2 regions of the Reyranella humidisoli genome follow, and region 2 is predicted to be linked to the other one. Evidence: predicted binding sites of a transcription regulator. Region 2 holds the regulator's gene; the other holds the start of a gene.
The links. Region 2 encodes PhoB, which activates phosphate uptake and scavenging genes when phosphate is short. Its sites were predicted from a motif close to TGTCATNNANCTGTCAT; they were not measured.
Positions count from the first base shown of each region.

Region 1: ugpB (sn-glycerol-3-phosphate ABC transporter substrate-binding protein UgpB) is a predicted target of PhoB. The motif match lies at 5,324-5,340, and genes of this name have one in related genera.

Region 1 is NZ_JAHOPB010000001.1:1,873,082-1,880,599, reverse strand. It holds gene KQ910_RS09245 (fumarylacetoacetate hydrolase family protein) at 178-945, opposite strand; gene KQ910_RS09240 (sn-glycerol-3-phosphate import ATP-binding protein UgpC) at 942-2,033, opposite strand; gene ugpE (sn-glycerol-3-phosphate ABC transporter permease UgpE) at 2,038-2,886, opposite strand; gene ugpA (sn-glycerol-3-phosphate ABC transporter permease UgpA) at 2,900-3,781, opposite strand; gene ugpB (sn-glycerol-3-phosphate ABC transporter substrate-binding protein UgpB) at 3,934-5,253, opposite strand; gene KQ910_RS09220 (glycerophosphodiester phosphodiesterase family protein) at 5,386-6,078, opposite strand; gene KQ910_RS09215 (SDR family oxidoreductase) at 6,147-6,911, shown strand; gene KQ910_RS09210 (sodium:proton antiporter) at 6,911-7,518, shown strand, end outside.
Region 2 is NZ_JAHOPB010000001.1:1,502,420-1,509,937, reverse strand. It holds gene KQ910_RS07385 (adenosine kinase) at 1-182, shown strand, start outside; gene KQ910_RS07380 (AmpG family muropeptide MFS transporter) at 387-1,778, shown strand; gene phoB (phosphate regulon transcriptional regulator PhoB) at 1,940-2,632, opposite strand; gene phoU (phosphate signaling complex protein PhoU) at 2,680-3,405, opposite strand; gene pstB (phosphate ABC transporter ATP-binding protein PstB) at 3,438-4,262, opposite strand; gene pstA (phosphate ABC transporter permease PstA) at 4,268-5,140, opposite strand; gene pstC (phosphate ABC transporter permease subunit PstC) at 5,145-6,161, opposite strand; gene pstS (phosphate ABC transporter substrate-binding protein PstS) at 6,211-7,254, opposite strand; gene phnG (phosphonate C-P lyase system protein PhnG) at 7,513-7,518, shown strand, end outside.

The DNA.
Region 1 (7,518 bases), 370 kb from region 2:
GTCTCGAATTGAGCCACTCACCTCACCCTGAGCAGCCGTGCGAAGCACGGCGTCTCGAAGGATGGGCAACAAGCGAGGTGCGTGTGCCCACCCTTCGAGACGCGGTCCTACGGACCGCTCCTCAGCGGTGAGGCCGTTGTTGAAGCCCGACGTGATTCTATCTTGTCCCGAAGGACGCTAACCGTATTGGCTGCGCAGCGTGCCGATGCCGTCGATGGCGATCTCGACGACGGTGCCGGCCTTCATCGGCAGCACGCCGAGCGACGTGCCGCAGGCGATGACGTCGCCGGGCACCAGCGTCATGTCCTGCGAGATGCGGCTGACCAGCTCGGCGGGCGGGAAGATCATGTCGTCGACCCGGTAGTTCTGCCGCTCGCGTCCGTTCACCAGCGTGCGCACCGTGAGCGACTGCGGGTCGAGGCCGGTCGCGACCACCGGGCCGAACACCCCGAACCCGTCGAAGTTCTTGGCCCGCGTCCATTGCGCGAACGACGGGTCGCGGTTGAGCAGTTCCATCGCCGTGACGTCGTTCACGCAGGTGTAGCCAAGGATATGCGAAGCGGCCTCTTCCACTGACACGCCGGAGCAGGCCTTGCCGATGACGATGCCCAGCTCGCCCTCATAGGCGACGCGGCCGTCATAGGATTTCGGCACCGGAATCGGCTGGCCGTGCGCGGCGAAGCTGTTCGGCGCCTTGAGGAAGGTGAGCGGCTCGGCCGGGATCGCCCAGCCGTTCTTCTCGGCGGCGGCCCGGAAGTTGTTCCACAGCGCCACCATCTTGGTGGGCTCGGTCGGCGTCAGCCAGCGTGCGTCGGCTGCCGCGACCTCTTCGCCGGTCGCCGCGCCGGGCTCGAAGATCGTGCCCTCGTGGAGGCGAATCGTTTCGCCGTCGAGGACGCCGACGCGCGGACGCCCTTCATGCTCGATGCGCGCCCGGAGCGTCATGTCGCGTCGGCGATGCGCTTGCCGGTCTGGGAGTCGAACAGGTGGATATGCTCTGGTCCGGCCTTGAAGCGGCGCTTCTCGCCAGGCTTCGCCAGGACGTGGCCGCCCTGCCGCACCGTGACGACCTCGCGCGCCTCGCCGAACCGGCCGTGCAGCAGCGTGTCGGCGCCCAGCGGCTCGGCCAGCTCGATCTCGAACTCAAGAGGGCCGTCCGCCGCCGGATGCAGGTGCTCGGGCCGGATGCCGACCGCGACGGGCGTGCCGTCGGCGGCCGTGGTGGCAAGGGCGATCGGCAGTGTCACATGCACCGCGCCGGTGCCGGCGAGTTCGATGGCCCGGCTTCCCGCGGAGACCTTGCCGGCCAGGAAGTTCATCGCCGGCGAGCCGATGAAGCCCGCCACGAAGACAGAGGCCGGCCGCTCGTAGACGTCCATCGGCGTGCCGATCTGGTCGGCGACGCCGGCGTTCATGACGATCAGTCGGTCGGCGAGCGTCATCGCCTCGACCTGGTCGTGCGTCACGTAGATCGAGGTGACGTCCAGTTCTCGTTGAAGCCGCTTGATCTCGAGCCGCATCTGAACACGCAACTTGGCGTCGAGGTTGGAGAGCGGCTCGTCGAACAGGAAGACCGCCGGTTCGCGCACGATGGCGCGGCCCATGGCGACGCGCTGGCGCTGGCCTCCCGAGAGCTGGCGCGGCCTTCTCTGCAGGAAAGTTCCCAGTTCGAGGATCTTCGCGGCCTTCTGCACCCGCTGGTCGATCTCGGCCTTGGACAGGCCGCGGATCTTCAGGCCATAGGCCATGTTCTCGTAAACGCTGAAATGCGGGTAGAGCGCGTAGTTCTGGAACACCATCGCGATGTCGCGATCCTTGGGTTCCAGCTCGTTCACGACGCGGTCGCCGATGGCGATCGTGCCGCCGGTGATGCGCTCCAGGCCCGCCACCATGCGCAGCAGGGTGGACTTGCCGCAGCCGGAGGGGCCGACGATGACGATGAACTCGCCATCGGCGACCTCGATGTCGACGCCGTGGATGACCTCGAGCTTGTCGTAGCTCTTCCTCACGCCGCGCAGGTGGACTTGCGCCATGGCCCTACTTCTCCGTCTCGACAAGGCCGCGCACGAACTGGCGCTGCATGAATACGACCACCAGGACCGGCGGCAGCATGGCGAGCATCGCCATGGCCATCAGCAGGTTCCAGCTCGGCACCGAATCGACCACGTTGGCCTGCCGCGAGACGGTCATGACCACGGTGTAATAACTTTCCTTGGTCGTGATCAGCAGCGGCCAGAGATACTGGTTCCAGCCGTAGATGAACTGGATCACGAACAGCGCCGCGATCGAGGTCCGGCTCATCGGCAGCAGGATGTCCCAGAAGAAGCGCATGGGCGAGGCCCCGTCGACTCGCGCGGCCTCGGTAAGCTCGTCCGGCACGCTCAGGAAGAACTGGCGGAACAGGAACGTCGCCGTTGCCGAGGCGATCAGCGGAATGATGAGGCCCGAATAGGAATCGAGCATGCCGAGCGAGGCGACGACCCCATAGGTCGGCACGATGCGCACTTCAACGGGCAGCATGAGGGTGACGAAGATCGCCCAGAAGAAATACATCCGGCCGGGGAAACGGAAATAGACGATGGCGAAGGCCGAGATGATGGAGATGGCGATCTTCCCGATGGCCACGCCCAGCGCCATGATCAGGCTGTTGGTCAGCGTCATCATCACGGGCGTGCTGCCGACCCGGCCATAGCCCTCGGTCAGGACCTTTGTGTAGTTCTCGATCAGATGGGGGCCGGGCAGCAGCGGGATCGGCGACTGCAGCATGGTCTGCTGGCTGTGCGTCGAGGCGACGAAGGTCATCCACACCGGAAAGGCGATGACCGCCAGGCCGACAAGGACGATGAAGTGGCTCAGCATCGTGAGGAAGGGCCGGTTCTCTACCATGTGAGTATGGGCATCAGTAGTGCACCCGACGCTCGATGAAGCGGAACTGCACGAAAGTGAGCGCGATGACCACGACCATCAGGATCACCGACTGCGCCGAGGAACCGCCGAGATCCTGGCCGCGGAAGCCGTCGTTGAAGACCTTGAACACCAGGATTTCCGTGGACTTGCCCGGTCCGCCCTTGGTCAGCGAATCGACGACGCCGAAGGTGCCGAAGAAGGCATAGATGATGTTGACGACGAGAAGGAAGAAGCCGACCGGCGACAGCAGCGGGAAGATGATGTCCCAGAAGCGCCGGCCGGGGCCCGCGCCATCGATCGCCGCTGCCTCGATCAGCGACTTCGGGATCGACTGCAGCCCGGCCAGGAAGAACAGGAAATTGTAGCTGATCTGGTTCCACACCGCGGCGATGACCACCAGCAGGAGCGCCTGGTTGCCGTTGATCACGTAGTTGAATTCGATGCCGATGCCCTGGAGCATCCAGGCGACGATGCCGACCGAGGGATTGAACAGGAACCCCCACAGGACGCCGGCGACGGCCGGCGCCACCGCATAGGGCCAGACGAGAAAGGCCTTGTAGCCGCTGGCGCCGCGGACGACCCGGTCCGCCATCACCGCCAGCAGCAACGAGAGCGCGAGCCCGATGGCAGCGACCAGGAAGCTGAACACGATGGTCAGCCGCGCGGAGTGGTAGTAGCCCGGATCGTTGAAGAGGTGGATGAAGTTGTCGAGGAAGACGAACTTGGTGTTGCCGCCGAAGGCGTCCTCGATCAGCACCGACTGGTAGATCGCCTGGCCGGACGGCCAGAAGAAGAAGACCAGCGTGATGAGGATCTGCGGTCCCACCAGAAGGTAGGGCAGCCAACGCTCGTTGAAGGTGACGCGCTTTTCCATGGCTCAGAGACGCGCCCCGCTTTCAAATCTCCTCTCCCCCGCTAGGGGGAGAGGCTGGGTGAGGGGGCGACGCACTTCCTGTACCCCCCTCACCTAACCTCTCCCCCTGACGGGGGAGAGGAACATGAAGAAGTTCACAGACAAGGCCAACCCTACTTGTTGGCCGCTTCGAAGCGCTTGAGCTGCTCGTTGCCCGCCTTCACGGCGTCGTCGAGCGCGGTCTTGGCGTCCTTCTTGCCCGACCACACGTTCTCGAGCTCGCCGTCGACGATGTCGCGGATCTGCACGAAGTTGCCGATGCGCAGGCCCTTCGAGTTGGCCGTCGGCGGATTGAGCGTCAGCTCCTGGACGGCCACCTCGCGACCCGGAAACTTCTTGTAGAAGCCTTCCTTTTCAGTCGCTTCGGCGGCGGCGGTCGTGATCGGCACGTAACCCGTCTCCTGATGCCACTTCGCCTGCACCGGGGTGCTGGCGAGATAGTTCATGAACTTGGCGACGCCCTTGTATTCGGCCGCCGGACGGCCCTGCAGCACCCACAGGGTGGCGCCGCCGATGATCGAGTTCTGCGGCTTGGGCGCAACGTCGGGCGAGTAGGGCATCATGCCGATGCCGAACTTGGACGCACCGCCCAGCGCCTTCTCGATACCCGCCGCAGAGCCCGACGAGGCGATGTGGAAGACGCAGTCGCCGGCGGTGAACAGCGCCGTCGACTTACCCTCGCGGCCGCCATAGACGAAGGTCTTGTCCTTGCCCCAGTCGGCCAGCATCTGGATGAACTTGACGCGCGGAGCGTCGTTGAACTTCAGCTCGATGTCGGTGCCGCCGAAGCCGTTGTCCTTGGTCGCGTAGGGCAGGTTGTGCCAGGCGCCGTAGTTCTCGATCATCGTCCAGGTCTGCCACTGCGGGGTGAAGCCGCACTTGGCGCCGGCCGCAACGGCCTTCTTCGCCATCTCGCCCAGCTCCGGCCAGGTCTTCGGCGGCTTGTTCGGGTCGAGACCCGCCTTCTGCAGCAGCTCCTTGTTCCAGTAGAGCACCGGCGTCGAGGAGTTGAACGGCATCGACAGCAGCTTGCCGTCCGGTGTGGAGTAATAGCCATAGACCGGGCCGATATAGGCCTTGGGGTCGAACGGCTCCTTGGCGTCGGCCATGAGCTGGTAGACCGGATAGACGGCGCCCTTGGCGGCCATCATGTTCGCGGTGCCGACCTCGAACACCTGCACGATGTGCGGCGCCTGCTTGGCGCGGAAAGCCGCGATCGCCGCCGTCAGGGTCTCGGTATAGGAGCCCTTGTAGACCGGGTTCACCTTGTACTCGGTCTGGGACTTGTTGAAGCCGTCGGCCAGTGCGTTGACCGTATCGCCCAGATTGCCGCCCATGGCGTGCCAGAACTGGATTTCGGTCTGCGCCAGGGCTCCCTGTGCGCTTACCAGAACCGCCGCAGCCGCGACGGACGAAAGCAGAATCCGTGTCATATCGAACAAACCTCCCGATGAAACTCCGCCGTTGTATCGGCGGGCGGCAAGACTGCCGTGTGTCTTATTTGTTTCAGTCTGATGACAGAACACCAAGACTGCGCACCGAGCGCAACCCCCAAATGGTCGGACCTAGGCGAGGGCGGCCAGGATCACGTCCGGCGCGTCGCTGATGACGCACTGCACGCCCATGCCGACAAGCGCACGCGCCACGTCCCCGTCGTTGATCGTGTAGACGCTGAGCAGGTAGCCGGCCTTGCGGATCTCGACCGCCCGCACGGCGGTCAGCCGCTTTCCGTTGGTGTTGATGCCGACCGCCGACACCGCCTCGGCCCGGACCTGCCAGTCGTCCTTCACCTCGTCGATCAGCAGGGCGCGCGCGAACTCGGGCGCCGTCTCGCGGGCGGCGGCGAGCGAGGCGTCCCTGAAGCTCGACAGGAGCGGCGCCGGCAGCTTTGCCGGCCACAGCTTGCGAAGGGTCGCGACCGTGACGCGCGCCGTCTCGGCCTCGCGGCCCTCGCACGGCTTGATCTCGACGTTGCAGCCGAGGCCCAATTCGGCAAAGCAGGCGATCGCCTGCTCGAAGGTCGGCACCGACGGCGGCAATTCCGCCGCGGTCATCTCCGAGGCGAGCCGGTCGACCCCGGTCGTCCGCTTGAGCGACGAATCGTGCATGACGATGGGCACGCCCTCCTTCGTCAGCTTGACGTCGATCTCGACCCAGGTGGCCCCCCGGCGATGAGCCTCGCGGAAGGAATCCAGCGTATTTTCCGGCGCATAGGCCATGGCCCCGCGATGACCGACGACTTTAGGCAGTTGCAGCATTTGGGAATCCGAAGCTAACTCGGCTGTCGCAATAGCCGAATGTCCACTCCCTGTCCCGCCCGATCCGCATGACCACTTTTCCCGACAAGTTCCGACTGGATGGCCGTACCGCGCTCGTCACCGGCTCGGCCCGCGGCCTGGGCTGGGAAATGGCCAAGGGACTGGCCGAGGCCGGCGCCCGCGTGCTGCTGCACGGCCGCTCGCACGCGCGCCTGGCGCCGCGGCTGGCCGAACTGCGGGCGGCCGGGCGGGCAACCGACGGCGTTGTGTTCGAGATGGCCGACCGCACGGCCATGCAACTGGCACTCGCCGGCGCCGGCCCCATCGACATCCTGATCCACAACGTCGGCGAGCGGGACCGCCGTCCCTTCTCCCAGATCGACACCAACGATTTCGCCCGGCTGGTCGACACCGACCTGTCGGCCGGACAGGCGCTGATCCGGCTGGTCGTACCGGGCATGGTCGACCGGGGCTGGGGCAGGCTGATCCTCGTGACGTCGATCGCCGCCACACTCGCGGCGCCCGGCGCCTCGTCCTACATCGCGGCCAAGGCGGGACTTGCCGGCCTGGCCCGCGCCCTCGCGGCCGAGCTCGGCGACAAGGGCATCACCTCGAACACGATCTCCCCGGGCTTCTTCGCCACCGAGACCAACGAGGCGCTGATCGCCTCGACCGCCGGGGAACGCATGCGCCTGCGTTGTCCGGCCAGGCGCTGGGCCGATCCCTCCGAGATCGCGGGCGCCGCGATCTTCCTCGCCTCCCCTGCCGCGAGCTACGTCAACGGACACACGCTCACCGTCGACGGCGGCGTCACAGCAACCTACATGGTCTGATGAAGATTCGCGATCTCCTTGCCGGCGCACTGACGCTCGGCCTCGCACTGCCGGCATTCGCGGCCGGCACCGATGCGCCGGCGATCGACGGACGCCATCTCGGTCTCACCTGGCTGATCCCGTTCGTCGGAATCCTGCTGTCGATCGCCATCCTGCCGCTGGCGGCGCCGAGCTTCTGGCATCACCATTTCGGCAAGGTGTCCGCAGTCTGGGCGGCCCTGATCGTCATTCCCTTCGCCATGATCCATGGCGTGCCCAGCGCCGTCTACGAGATCATCCACCTGCTGCTGCTCGACTACATTCCCTTCATCGTGCTGCTGCTGGCGCTGTTCACCGTGACCGGCGGCATCCACATCAAGGGCAACCTGCACGGCTCGCCGTCGATGAACACGGCCCTGCTGGCGATCGGGACCGTGCTCGCGGGCTGGATGGGCACGACCGGCGCCTCGATGCTGCTGATCCGTCCGATGATCCGCGCCAACGACGACCGGCGGCACAAGATCCACGTCTTCGTGTTCTTCATCTTCCTGGTGTCGAACATCGGCGGCGCGCTGACGCCGCTCGGCGATCCGCCGCTGTTCCTCGGCTTCCTGAAAGGCGTCAGCTT
Region 2 (7,518 bases):
CACCGGTTTCGAAGGTCGTCGACACGACCGGCGCCGGCGACCTCTACGCCGCGGGTTTCCTGTTCGGCTTCACGCACGGCAAGCCGCTCGCCGAATGCGCGCGGCTGGGCGGCATCGCCGCCGCCGAGGTCATCTCCCATGTCGGCGCGCGTCCCGAGCAGGCGCTCAAGGGCCTGCTTTGAGCCAAACCGTCCTGCGGGCACCTCCCCGAATCTACATAGGGCGATGCACATGACTCAAGGATCCCTCACTTCGCTCGGGATGACACTGTTTTCGGCATCGGCGCCTCGTGCAAGTTCGACCAAAAGTGTCATCCCGAGCGAAGCGAGGGATCCTTCTCTTCCTCTCCCGTTGTCAGCTGTGATGGCCAACGGTCGGAGGGAGGCATGAACTCAGACGCGCAGGCGCGCGGCTGGCGCGAGTCGCTGGCGACCTACCGCCATCCGCGCGTCGTCCAGTTCCTGTTCCTCGGCTTTTCGGCCGGGCTGCCGTTCCTGCTGGTCTTCTCGACGCTATCGGCGTGGCTGCGCGAGTACGGCATCAGCCGTACCGCGATCGGCTTCATCAGCTGGATCGGCATCACCTACTCCTTCAAGTTCGTCTGGTCGCCAGTCGTCGATCGCGTGCCGCTGCCGCTGCTCACGCGATGGCTCGGTCGACGCCGCTCCTGGATGCTGCTGGCCCAGACCGGCATCGCCGGCGGCCTGCTCGCCATGGCCTTCTGCGACCCGCGCACCGACCTGTGGTGGATGGTCGTGTTCGCGCTGGTCGTCGCTTTTTCATCCGCGACGCAGGATATCGCCCTCGACGCCCTCCGTATCGAGTCGACGGATGCCAGCCTGCAGGGCGCGACGGCCGCGACCTACCAGCTGGGTTATCGCATCGCCGTTCTCGCCGCCGGCGCAGGCGCGCTCTATGTGGCGCAGTTCGTCTCGTGGACCGCCGCTTACCAGACCATGGCAGCGCTCGGGCTCGTCGGCATTGCGACGACCCTCCTGATCTCGGAACCCGAACGGCGCGCATCCACCGGCACGACCGAACTCGAAGGCAAGGTCGCCTCCTTCGCCGCCGGTCTCGGATCGATGCCGGACTGGTCGCGCAAGGCGCTGATCTTCGTCTACGGCGCCATCGTCTGCCCGTTCGTCGACTTCTTCGCGCGTTACGGCTGGATGGCCCTGCTGCTGCTGCTGTTCATCGGCCTGTTCCGGCTGTCGGACATCGCCATGGGCGTGATGGCGAACCCGTTCTACATCGACATGGGATTCACCAAGGACCAGATCGCCGACGTCTCCAAGATCTACGGGTTCGTCATGACGATCCTGGGCGCGCTGCTGGGCGGCGCCCTGGTCTTCCGCGTCGGCGCGGCGCGCCTGCTGGCGCCGGCGGTTTTCCTGATCGCGGCGAGCAACCTCACCTTCTCGTGGCTCGCCTGGGTCGGCCAGCCGGACCTGATGATCCTCACCGTCGCCATCAGCATCGACAACCTGGTGGGCGGCATGTCCGGCTCGATCTTCATCGCCTTCCTGTCGGGCCTCACCAACACGGCCTACACGGCGACACAGTACGCGCTGTTCACCTCGATCATGACCCTGCCCGGCAAGCTGCTGGGCGGCTCCTCGGGCTGGGTCGTCGACAAACTCCAGGAAGAGTTCTCGGCCACCCATAAGTTCGGCGGTTACGCGATCTTCTTCGTCTACACCGCCCTGCTCGGCCTGCCGGCGCTGGTGCTGGCGTTGATCGTCCGCCGCCACTTTGAAAAAGAAACCCCTCCTTCCTGACGGAAGAAGGGGTGAGTAAGTCGGCTGCGGGTATCGTGGCCGAGCCGGGGGACCGGCCCGTTCCGATGCGGGGCGTGGGGTTGCCGGCGCGGAACGGGCAGACCCTGTCTAGGCGCCGGACGCTACAGAACCGTTAAGGACCGTGTGGAAAACCGGGCGCGTCAGCCCGGCGTGGAGTCCAGCGCATAGCCCGCGGCGCGGACGGTACGGATCACATCGGCATGGCTCTCGCCGTTGAGCGCGATGCGCAGGCGTCGGATGTGGACGTCGACGGTGCGCGCCTCGACATAGACGTCCTTGCCCCACACCGAATCGAGCAGCTGCTCGCGCGAGAAGACGCGGCCCGGATGCTCCATGAAATGGCGCAGCAGGCGGAACTCGGTCGGCCCCAGATGCAGCGGCTTGCCGCCGCGCGTGACGCGGTGCGCCACCAGGTCCATGACGATGTCGGCATAGGACAGCGCCTCGTCGGCCAGCGCCGGGCGGATGCGCCGCAGCACGGCGCGGATGCGCGCCACCAGCTCGGTGGGCGAGAAGGGCTTCGGAACGTAGTCGTCGGCGCCGGCGTCGAGGCCGCGCACGCGATCGCCTTCCTCCCCGCGCGCCGTCAGCATGATGATCGGCACGTTGGCGGTCGCCGTCTGGCGGCGCAGCTGGCGGCAGACCTCGATGCCCGACATCAGCGGCAGCATCCAGTCGAGCAGGATGAGATCGGGCACGTCCTCCTGGACGGAGCGCAGCGCTTCTTCGCCATCGTAGGCGACGGCGACCTTGAAGCCAGATTGTTCGAGATTATAGCGCAGCAGCTCGACTAGGGCCGTCTCGTCCTCGACGATGAGCACGTGCGGCTTCATCGACGAGGTTTGCGCGTCGCGGCGCGAGGGGCTGGTGGCGGTCATGCTCACGGCGCGGTCCCCGCCGGGGCGTCCGGCGTAGCGTAGATCGCAGCACTTCCCTTCGGCCGGGCCTCGTCGAACCCATGGCCGGTGGAGCGGAAGCTCACCAGTTCGGCGATGTTGGTGACATGGTCGCCGGCGCGCTCGATGTTCTTGGCCATGAACATGAGGTGCGTGCAGGCGGTGATCGTGCGCGGATCCTCCATCATGTAAGTCAGCAGCTCGCGGAACAAGCCGGTGTAGACCTGGTCGATCTCCTCGTCGCGTTCCCACACGTCACGGGCCTTGGCCACGTCGCCGTGCGCGAACGCATCGAGCACGTCCTTGAGTGCGGCGCGCACCAGCCGGCCGAGCCGCTCGATGCCGGTCACCGCCGCAGCCGGCGGCGTCGTCTGGCTGAGCACGATGCTGCGCTTGGCGGTGTTCTTGGCATAGTCGGCGATGCGCTCGAGCGCCGCCGCGATCTTGATCGACGACAGGATGACGCGCAGGTCGACCGCCATCGGCTGACGCAGTGCCAGCAGACGCACGGTCTGCTCCTGGACCGCCTCGTCGAGCGCGTCGACGCGGGCATCGTCGACAATCACCTTCTCGGCCGCCTCGGTATCGCGTTCGCGCAGGGCCGCCAGCGACCGTGCGAGCTGGCTTTCCGCCAGGCCGCCCATCTCGCTGATCGTGGCGCTCAGCCGCTCCAGCTCCTCGTCGAACCGCTTCAGGGTATGTTCGGGCATGGTCTGTCCCTTCTTTTCTTCGTCGTGCCGGCTCAGCCGAACCGGCCGGTGATGTAGGCCTGGGTGCGCTTGTCGCTGGGCGTGGTGAAGAGCGTCGCCGTCGCGCCGAACTCGACCAGCTCGCCGAGATACATGAAGGCGGTGAAGTCGGAGACGCGCGCCGCCTGCTGCATGTTGTGGGTGACGATGACGATCGTGTAGTCCTTCTTCAGCTCGTCGATCAGCTCCTCGATCTTCGCCGTCGAGATCGGATCGAGCGCCGAGCACGGCTCGTCGAACAGGATGACCTCGGGCTTCACCGCCACGGTGCGGGCGATGCAGAGGCGCTGCTGCTGGCCCCCCGACAGGCTGAGGCCGCTGGCGCCCAGCTTGTCCTTGACCTCGTCCCACAGCGCGCCGCGGCGCAGGGCCTGCTCGACCCGGCCGTCCAGTTCCGACTTGGGCAAGTTCTCGTAGAGCCGGATGCCGAAGGCGATGTTCTCGTAGATCGTCATCGGGAACGGCGTCGGCTTCTGGAACACCATGCCGATGCGCGCGCGCAGCAGGTTGATGTCCTGATCGTCGCGCAGCAGGTTGTCGCCGTCGAACATCACGTCGCCGGTGGCGCGCTGGCCGGGATAGAGGTCGTACATGCGGTTCAGGACGCGCAGCAGGGTCGACTTGCCGCAGCCCGAGGGCCCGATGAACGCCGTCGCCTTGTTGGCGTAGAGCGACATGGTGATGCCCTTGAGCGCCCGACTGTCGCCGTAGAAAAACTCGAGGTTCTTGATCGAGATCTTGGACGTAAGCTTGGAGACGTCGAGCTTCGCGTGCGTCGCGACAGGAACGGCGACGCTGGGCGTTTCCGTGGATTGCATGGACATCAGGATTTCCTCGCGGAGGTGAGCGAACGGGCCAGGATGCTGAGACCCAGGACGGTGACGGTGATCAGGAGCGCGCCGGTCCAGGCGAGCTTCTGCCATTCGGCGTAGGGCGAAAGGGCGAACTGGAAGATGACCACCGGCAGGCTGGGCATCGGCGCATTCATGTTCATGCTGAAGAACTGGTTGTTCAGGGCGGTGAACAGCAGCGGTGCCGTCTCGCCGCTGATGCGGGCGATGGCCAGCAGGATGCCGGTGACGATGCCCGCCTGCGCCGCGCGATAGGCGATGCGGACGATCATGTGGGCGCGCGGCAGGCCGATCGAGGCAGCCGCCTCACGCAGCGTGTCGGGTACCAGGGTCAGCATGTCCTCGGTCGTTCGGACGACGACGGGGATCACGATGACCGCCAGGGCGACGGCGCCGGCCCATCCCGAGAAGTGACCCATCGGCGCCACCATGATCTCGTAGACGAACAGGCCGATCACGATCGACGGCGCGCTGAGCAGGATGTCGTTGATGAAGCGCACGACGCTCGAGAGCTTGTCGTGACGGCCGTACTCCGCGAGGTAGGTACCGGCGAGGACGCCGATCGGCGTGCCGATTATCACCCCCAGGACGGTCATCACGATGCTGCCCATGATCGCATTGAGCAGACCGCCCGCGGCCCCAGGAGGCGGCGTGTTTTCGGTGAATACGGCGAGCGAGAGACCGCCGATGCCCTTGTAGACCAGAATGCCCAGGATCAGGACCAGCCAGCCCAGTCCGAAGATCGTGGCGGCGAAAGCCAGGCCCTTGGCGATGGCGTTGCGGCGGCGGCGGCCCGCGTAGAGCGGACTGTCCAGGGCGGCTGTCTTGGAGGCAATAGTAGCCATTGTCTTACTTCCCTCCCTGCCGCTGCAGGCGCATCAGCATGTAGCGCGCCATCGCCAACACACAGAAGGTGATGAAGAAGAGGATGAGGCCGAGCGCGACCAGCGACGATGTGTAGAGGTCGCCCACCGCCTCGGTGAATTCGTTGGCGATCGAGGCCGAGATCGTCGTGCCGGGCGCGAACAACGAGGCCGAGATGTGATGGGCGTTGCCGATCACGAAGGTGACAGCCATCGTCTCGCCCAGCGCGCGACCGAGTCCCAGCATGAAGCCGCCGATGACGCCGACCCGCGTGAAGGGCAGGACGACGTAGCGGAACACTTCCCAGGTCGTGCAGCCGACGCCGTAGGCGGCTTCCTTGAGAACCGGCGGCACCGCGTCGAACACGTCGCGCGAGATCGAGGTCACGAAGGGCAGCACCATGATCGCCAGGATGAGCCCGGCGGTGAACATGCCGATGCCGTAGGGCGGGCCCGCGAAGATCGTCGACAGGACGGGCACATTGGCGAAGGTATTGATGAACAGCGGCTGCACGTGCTCCTGCATGAACGGCGCGAAGACGAACAGGCCCCAGATGCCGTAGATGATGCTGGGTATGCCGGCCAGCAGCTCGATGGCGATGCCGATCGGGCGGCGCAGCACCTTGGGGCAGAGCTCGGTCAGGAAGAAGGCGACCATCAGGCCGACCGGCACCGCGATCAGCATGGCGATGAAGGACGTGACCAGGGTACCGAAAATCGGCGCCAGGGCGCCGAACCGCTCGGTCACCGGGTTCCACGATTCGTCGAACAGGAAGCCGAAGCCGAACGTGCTGAGCGCCGGAGCCGCGCCGATGACGAGGGCGATGATGACGCCGCTCAGCAGGGCGAGCACCGCCAGCGAAGCGCCGCGCGTCAGCCCGTGGAATATCGTGTCGGTCAATCTCAGGCGTCGGAGCACCGCCGCCCGCGAGGCGGATGCCGCCGCCGGCGCGCTTGCGCCCTTCAATGCAACCTCACTCACGTCGCGCTCCCCCGAAGCCATAAGCCCCCCAAGAAAGAGGGGCGGGTGTCGCCACCCGCCCCGTCACCATCTAGTTCGTCGGCGAGTACAGCGGCTTGCCGCTGGCGTCTTTGATTTCCGCCGCCCACATCTTCATGATGTCGTTGACGACGTTCTGGGGCATCGGCACGTAGTCGAGCGAGTCCGCCATGGCGTCGCCCTTGGTGTAGGCCCAGGCGAAGAACTTCAGCGCCTCGGCCGACTCCGCCATCTTCTCCGGCTTCTTGTACATCAGGATCCAGGTCGCGGCCGCCATCGGCCAGGACTTGTCGCCGGGCTGGTTGGCCAGGATCACGCCGAAGCCCGGCTTGGAGTTCCAGTCGGCGCTCGCCGCGGCGGCCTGCACCGTGTCCGAGCCCGGAGCGACCGCCTTGCCCGCCTTGTTGATCATCTTGGTGAAGGTCATCTTGTTTTCTTTGGCGTAGGCGTACTCGACATAGCCGATCGAGCCCTTGGTCTGCGCCACGTTGCCGGCGACGCCTTCATTGCCCTTGGCGCCGATGCCCACCGGCCACTGCAGTGCCGTGCTGACGCCGACCTTCGTCTTCCAGTCCGGGCTCACCTCGGCCAGGTAGTAGGCGAAGTTGTAGGTCGTGCCCGATCCGTCCGAGCGACGCACCGGCACGATGGCCTGCTTCGGCAGCTTGACGTTGGGATTGAGCTTGGCGATCGCCGCATCGTCCCAGCTCTTGATCTGGCCGAGGTAGATCTGGGCCAGCGTCGGCCCGTCGAGCGTCAGTTCGCCGGGCTTGATGCCTTCGAGATTGACGACGGGCGTCACGGAACCCATCACCATCGGGAACTGCACGAGACCCGACTCTTCGAGGTCCTTGCCCGTGAGCGGCGCATCGGTGGCGCCGAACGTCACGGTCTTGGCCTTGATCTGCTTGATGCCGCCGCCCGAGCCGATCGACTGGTAGTTGAGACCGTTGCCGGTCTCCTTCTTGTAGGTATCGGCCCACTTGGCATAGATCGGGTAGGGGAAGGTCGCGCCGGCGCCGGAAATGTCGATGGCGTAGGCCGCGGCCGGGGACAGCGCGAGGGCTGTCGCGAGGACGATCTTGGTAAGGTTCACGGGGTTCTCCTTCGTTGAATTTCGAAGCGCCCGTCATCTAGGAGCCATACGTCTCTCTACTATGACGAATATATTACACTTCGATGACAAAGAGGACTGCTGGCTGAGGATGGACCCCGAATCGACGTAAGGAATTGTTCTGGATCAATGAGTTGACCCCAGGCGGGAACAACGGGCCGAGTGTCATGGGAACTTAACGTCGCTCCCTCGGAACGGTAACGGGACGCTTGGATGGTGCGCCTCTTTCAAGAGCGCCCCATGTCT